Prosthecomicrobium sp. N25: one gene and its partner. The protein of the gene in region 1 binds, or shares a complex with, the protein of each later gene. Links are inferred from orthologs where the notes say so. Each region holds a gene or a part of one and is shown on either strand. Other genes may lie near its edges.

Region 1 (3,306 bases):
CTCGGCCGGGCTCACGCCCGCCGAGATCGAGGTCCTTCGCGACCTGCTCCAGCGCATCCGCGCCAACCTCGACATCCTCCAGGACGGACCGGGGGCCTGCGCCGCATGAACAAGCCTCTCCCGCCCGCGCCGCCGGCCGGCACCCCCGTCGCCGATGCCGCCGCCCCGCTCCTGAGCGCGACCCGCACCTCCGTCATCGGCGCGATCCTGATCGCGCTCGGTCCGATCTCGATGGCGCTCTATACCCCCGCCATGCCGACGCTCGTGACGGCCTTCGGCACCACGATCGCCACCATCAAGCTGACCCTGACGCTCTACTTCGCGGGCTTCGCGCTCGCCCAGCTCGCCTGCGGCCCCCTTTCGGACGCCTATGGGCGCCGCCCGGTGACACTCGCCTTCATGGGTCTCTACCTCCTGGCGAGCCTCGCGGCCCTGCTGTCGCCCTCGGTCCACGTGCTCCTGGCCGCCCGCTTCCTGCAGGGTGTCGGCGCCGCTGCCGGGGTCGCGATCGCCCGCGCCATCGTGCGCGACCTCTTTGAGGGCCAGCAATCGGCGCGCATCATGAACACCATGGGCATCATGCTCGCGCTCGGCCCCGCCATCTCGCCGACGATCGGCGGCATCACGCTCGACCTCGCCGGCTGGCACGCGATCTTCGCCCTCATGGTCGTCTACGGGGCTGTGGTGGTGGGCATGGTGCTGTTCGTCCTGCCCGAGACCAACCGCGCCCCCGACCCGGCCCGCGCCCGACCCGCCATGCTGGTGGCCGCCTACGGCACGCTCCTGCGCGAGCCGCGCTTCATGCTGCCTGCCGCCGTCCTCGGCACCGCCCTCGGCGCCCTCTACGCGCTCGGCACCATGCTGCCTTTCGTGCTGATCGACCGGGCCGGCCTGACCCCGACCCAGTTCGGTCTCGGCATGATCGCCCAGACCGGCTCCTTCGCGACCGGCGGTTTCCTGGTCCGCAAGCTCCTGATCGAGACCGACGCCCAGAAGCTGGTGCGTCCCGGCATCCTGATCGGCCTCGCGGCCGCCCTGGTGCTGGCCGTCCTGATGCGCACCGTGCCGCCGAGCTACATTGCCGTGATGGGCCCGATCGGCGTCTACGCCTTCTCGCTCGCCCTCATCATGCCGGGTCCGTCGACCACGGCCCTTGCCCCGTTCCCCCACATGGCCGGCGCCGCGGCGGCCCTGCTCGGCTTCATGCAGATGGGCGGCGGCCTCGTCGGCAGCCTGGCGGCGGCCCTCTTCGGCGACCCCGTCAAGGCGCTGGCCACCATCCTGCCGGTCATGATGGCGATGGCCCTCCTCGCCGACATCGCCTACCTCCGGCTGACCCGGCGGACCTGAGCCCCGGGTCCCGCCTCACTCGCTCGAGAACCGGAGCGCCGCCGCGGCCGCCACCGGCCCGATGACCGCCGAAAAGAGCCCGAGCCCGGCGAGGATCAGGAAGGGCGTCATGAACGGCGTCGGTTCGGTCACGGCCGCGGTCGTCGCCGACACGCCGAAGATCAGCACCGGCACGGTCAGCGGCAGGACCAGGATGGCGAGGAGCAGGCCGCCGCGCCGGAGCGTGACGGTCAGCGCCGCCCCGATGGCGCCGATGAAGGTGAGCGCCGGCGTGCCGACCGCGAGCGTCGCCACCGACGCCCCGATGGCTGCCGGCTCCATGTTCATGAAGACCGCCAGGAGCGGCGCGACCAGCACGAGCGGCAGTCCCGTCGCCACCCAGTGGGCGAGGCACTTCACCAGGACGACGATCTCGAGCGGTTCCTCGCCCATCAGGATGAGGTCGAGCGTGCCGTCGTCGCGGTCCGCCTGGAACAGCCGGTCGAGCGACAGGAGGGTCGCCAGCAGCGCCCCGATCCACAGGATCGCGGGCCCGATCCGGGCCAGGAGGTTGAGGTCCGGCCCGACCCCGAAGGGAATGACGGTGACCACGATCAGGAAGAACAAGGCCCCCATCAGGGCCCCGCCGCCGATCCGCGTCGCCAAGCGGAATTCCCGCAGGAACAGCGCGCCGACCGGGGTCATGCCGTGCCTCCCGCCGGCCCGCGCCCGAGCACCAGGGCACGAACCTCGGAGAAGAGCAGGGGCTGATGGGTCGCCGCGACCACGATGCCTCCCGCGGCCTGGTGCCCGGCGACGATCTCGGTGAAACGCGCCTCCGAGGCGGCGTCGAGCGCCGACGTCGGCTCGTCGAGCAGCCACACCGTCCGCCGCGAGACGAGCAGCCGCGCGAGCGAGAGCCGCCGACGCTGCCCCGCCGACAGATAGGCGGCCGGCAGGCCCTTGAGGTGCTGGAGCCCGACCGTGTCGAGCGCCTCGTCGAGCCCGCGCGCCGGCTGGTCGTAGAAGGAGCGCCAGAAGCCGAGATTCTCCTCCACCGTCAGGGACGGCTTCAGCGCGTCCTGGTGGCCGAAATAATGGCACTGCTGGGCGAGGCTCAGCTCGGCGTCGCCGTCGATCAGCGCCAGGCTGCCCGCCGCCGGCCGCACCAGCCCGGCCAGCACCCGCAGCAGGCTCGACTTCCCCGCCCCGTTCGGCCCCGTGACGATCAGCGCCTCGCCGCTCGCGACCGTGAAGCCGAGGCCCGTGAAGACCAGCCGGCCGCCCCGTTCGCACGCGAGATCGTGCGCCTCCAGGCGGCTTGGGATGATGTCCGGCATGCTCCCGAGATCCTCCGCGCATGCCCGTCGCTGCGCCGCACAAAAATTCTGCAGCCCGGCGCCGCCCACGACTCTCGTCTGACTGGCCTCCTCATACGAAATTCGTTACAAGGCCGGCAACCCGCGTCGACACGTCGCGGGGCCGGTGAGACCGGGACGGTCTTCCGCGACGGCACGTGCCGTCTCATCGCCTTGCGGCCGAGTTTCCCGCACCGCCCCGGCGGAGCGCGCCCGGCACCGCGGCGCGCGGGACCGTCCGCAATGGGAAGGACAAGTGCCGTGACGACCTCATCCCTCGACAGCTTCAAGGCGCGCAGGACGCTGACCGTCGGCTCCAAGAGCTACGAGTATTTCAGTCTTGTCGAGGCGGAGAAGAACGGCCTCGCCGGCGTTTCACGGCTGCCCTTCTCGATGAAGGTGCTGCTCGAGAACCTGCTCCGTTACGAGGACGGCCGCACCGTCACGGCCGACGACGTCCGCGCCGTCGCCGCCTGGCTCGACAACCGCGGCAAGGCCGAACGCGAGATCGCCTTCCGGCCCGCCCGCGTGCTGATGCAGGACTTCACCGGCGTGCCCGCGGTCGTCGACCTCGCCGCCTTGCGCGACGCCATGAAGGCGCTCGGCGGCGATCCGGAGA
Region 2 (3,317 bases), on another replicon or contig:
GGCGAAGAGCTTGACGCGATAGGCCGTCTCGGCGAGCGCGCCGGCTATGAGCCAAACTGCGAGACCGACCCCGAAGGCCGCCAGGACCGGCCCGCCGCGCGTCGCCCACCAGGTCGCCACGATGGCGGCGGCGGCGAGCGCGAAGGCGACGGACAGCCGCTGGGCGGCGGCGAGCAGGTCGCCGCGCTTCCAGGCCAGGAAGGGCCCGATCGGGACGGCGAGCAGGAGCGGCAGGATCAGGGGCCCGAAGGTCAGGTTGAAGAAGGGCGCTCCGACCGAGATCTTGTCGCCGTTGATGGCCTCGAGGGCGAGCGGGTAGAGCGTGCCGATCAGCACGGCGGCGCAGGAGGCGGTCAGGAACAGGTTGTTGAAGACGAGCGCGCCTTCGCGGCTGATCGGGGCGAAGATGCCGCCCTGCGTCAGGGTCGAGGCGCGCCAGGCGAAGAGCGCCAGCGACCCGCCGATGAAGAGGACCAGGATGGCGAGGATGAAGACGCCCCGGGCCGGGTCCGTCGCGAAGGCATGCACGGAGGTGAGCACGCCGGAGCGGACCAGGAAGGTTCCGAGCAGCGAGAGCGAGAAGGTCAGGATCGCCAGCAGGATCGTCCAGACCTTCAGGGCGTTGCGCTTCTCCATGACGATGGCGGAGTGCAGCAGCGCCGTGCCGGCCAGCCAGGGCATGAAGCTGGCGTTCTCGACCGGGTCCCAGAACCACCAGCCGCCCCAGCCGAGCTCGTAGTAGGCCCAGTAGGAGCCCATCGCGATGCCGAGCGTCAGGAAGATCCAGGCGGCGAGCGTCCAGGGCCGGACCCAGCGGGCCCAGGCGGCGTCGATGCGCCCGTCGATCAGGGCCGCGACCGCGAAGGCGAAGGAGATCGAGAAGCCGACATAGCCGAGGTAGAGGAGCGGCGGGTGAACGGCGAGGCCGAAATCCTGCAGGATCGGATTGAGGTCCCGGCCCTCGAGGGGCGCCGGGTCGAGGCGGGCAAAGGGATTGGACGTCGTCAGGATGAAGAGCAGGAAGGCGCTCGCCACCCAGGCCTGGACGGCGAGGACATTGGCCTTCAGGGACTCCGGCAGGTTGCGGCCGAAGGCGGCGACCAGGGCGCCGAAGAGGGCGAGGATCAGCACCCACAGGAGCATGGAGCCCTCGTGGTTCCCCCAGACGCCGCTCACCTTGAAGATCAAGGGCTTCAGGGAGTGGGAATTCTCGGCGACGTTCAGGACCGAGAAGTCCGAGACCAGGTAGGCATGGGTCAGCAGGCCGAAGGCGATGCCGACGAAGAGGAATTGCGCCAGGGCGGCGGGCGCGGCGACCGCCATCAGCTGAGCGTCCCGGGTGCGGGCCCCCCAGATCGGCAGGACCGATTGGACGACGGCCAGCGCGAAGGCCAGCACCAGGGCGTAATGTCCGATCTCGACCAGCATGGCTTCCGTCCGTCCTCGAGCGGGGCCGGCGGCCCCTTGCGCGTCCCGCGGCCCCCTCGGCCGCCAGGACGCCTCACTTCTTCGCCTGGGTCTCGCCTTGCCAGTGCCCCTGTTTCTTGAGGCTCTCGGCGACTTCCTTCGGCATGTAGTTCTCGTCGTGCTTGGCGAGCACGCTGTCGGCCCGGAACAAGCCGTCCGGCCCGACCTTGCCCTCGGTGACCACGCCCTGGCCCTCGCGGAAGAGGTCCGGAAGGATGCCGGTGTAGGTGACCGGGATCGAGGCGACCGTGTCGGTCACCTCGAAGCGGACCGTGGTGCCGTCTCCGCGCTTCACCGACCCTTCCTTGACGAGGCCGCCAAGGCGGATGCGCTGGTCGGGCGGCAGGGTCTTGGCGAGCACGTCGCTCGGGCTGTTGAAGAACACGATCCGGTCGGTCAGCGCGTAGGCGACGAGCCCCGCGGCGAGCGTCAGGACGGCGCCGGCGGTTCCGATCAGGGTCAGGCGTCTCTGCTTCCTCGTCATCGCTCCTCGCAGGGGCCGTCCGGCGGCGCCGGCAGCGGCTCCCCTCCCCTCGTCTCCATGCGGGACCGTCCGCCCGGGCCGACGCCCGGACCCGTCCCGCTCCTCACAGGGCCAGCCCCAGCCCCTTCGACACTTCCTCGATGCGCGCCCGGTCCGTGGCGTTCGCCCCCACGGCCGCCAGCGCCTTGCGGGCGGCGTCGCGGGCCTCCTCGGTACGGCCGAGGACGGCGAGCGAGCGGATCAGGCGGGTCCATTCCTCGACGCTGCCGCCGCCGGCGGCGAGCCGCTCGCCGAGGCGGGCGACCATGCCCTCGATCATGGCCTTGCGGTCGGCCGGCGGCATGGACTCGGCGGCCGCGACCTCGTCGGCTCCGGGACCCGGCGCCTGGGCGGACGGCGGGGCCTTGGGCGCGGAGGGCGGCAGGCCGGCCGCGCTCTCCGCGGCAGCGAGCTCGCGCCGGGCGGGTTCGAGCCAAGGCTCGTCTCCCTTGGCGGCATCGACGATCGCCTTCCAGGCCGCGACCGCGTCGGCGTGGCGACCTTCCTGGGTGAGGGCGAGGGCGAGATACATCCGGGACGGGACCTGGCCGGGGTCGGCCTCGACCGACCTCTGGAAGGCGTCGCGGGCCTCCGCGGTGACGACGCCGCCGGCGGCGGCCGTCAGGGCCATGCCGTGGCCGAACTGCCGGCGCGCATCGGACCCGAGCAGCCGGATGGCGTTGCCGTAGGCGCGGGCGGCGTCGGCTGGCCGGTTCAGGCGCATGTAGACCGGGGCGAGCACCTCCCAGCCCTGCCCGTCCTCGGGCTTCTGGGCGAGGTGCGCCTCGACACGGGCGACCAGGTCGTCGATGGTCTGCTGGTCGGGGGCCCGCGCGAGCCGCGTGGCGAGCGGCTGGTCCGGCAGGTCGGGCTGGCCGAGGGAGAGGTAGAGGCCGAGGGCGACGGCCGGGACGGCCACCACCCCGGCGCCCGCGGCAACCCACCCGCGTCGGCCGGCGGAACCGCCGGCGGTCTCCTCGGCGTTGCGCGCCGACTTCAGCAGCCGCCGGGCGATCTCGGTACGGGCGGCATCGGCCTCCGCCGGAGCGATCAGGCCACGATCCAGGTCGCGGTCGACTTCGGCGAGCTGGTCCTTGTAGACGTGGACGTCGTTCGCCTCCGCCCCCGCGGCCCGCCGGGCGGCCCGCGAGGCGGGCGCCAGGACGGCGAGCGCCGCAAGGGCAGTCATGGCAGCGAAGACGATCCAAAGGAGCATGTTGCCGGGCTTTCGGGCGACCAGATCTTCCGGGGGAGCCCTGCGGCCGGATCGACGGACCGGACTCCTGCCGCCTCAGGTATCCTTCCCGGGGCACCACCGCAATGGCGG

The links.
Region 2: the proteins of ccmB (region 1) and ccmE are in contact, whole or in part, in a solved structure (PDB 8CE8), measured with the Escherichia coli proteins. The link is inferred for Prosthecomicrobium sp. N25 from one-to-one orthologs.

The regions. Positions count from the first base shown.
Region 1 is NZ_JBBCAT010000002.1:300,683-303,988, reverse strand. What follows is about bases 201-3,159. They hold ccmB (heme exporter protein CcmB), read right to left. Parts: upstream 2,035-3,159; coding sequence 1,366-2,034; downstream 201-1,365. Other genes in these bases: acnA (aconitate hydratase AcnA), read left to right, coding at 2,931-3,159; ccmA (heme ABC exporter ATP-binding protein CcmA), read right to left, coding at 2,031-2,738; WBG79_RS16260 (Bcr/CflA family efflux MFS transporter), read left to right, coding at 201-1,350. Outside these bases: WBG79_RS16265 (MarR family winged helix-turn-helix transcriptional regulator), read left to right, coding at 1-109; more of WBG79_RS16260, read left to right, coding at 106-200; more of acnA, read left to right, coding at 3,160-3,306. UniProt on the Escherichia coli protein: Required for the export of heme to the periplasm for the biogenesis of c-type cytochromes.
Region 2 is NZ_JBBCAT010000001.1:1,539,179-1,542,495, reverse strand. What follows is about bases 227-3,196. They hold ccmE (cytochrome c maturation protein CcmE), read right to left. Parts: upstream 1,952-3,196; coding sequence 1,502-1,951; downstream 227-1,501. Other genes in these bases: ccmI (c-type cytochrome biogenesis protein CcmI), read right to left, coding at 2,055-3,196; WBG79_RS07015 (heme lyase CcmF/NrfE family subunit), read right to left, coding at 227-1,428. Also shown: more of WBG79_RS07015, read right to left, coding at 1-226; more of ccmI, read right to left, coding at 3,197-3,206. UniProt on the Escherichia coli protein: Heme chaperone required for the biogenesis of c-type cytochromes. Transiently binds heme delivered by CcmC and transfers the heme to apo-cytochromes in a process facilitated by CcmF and CcmH.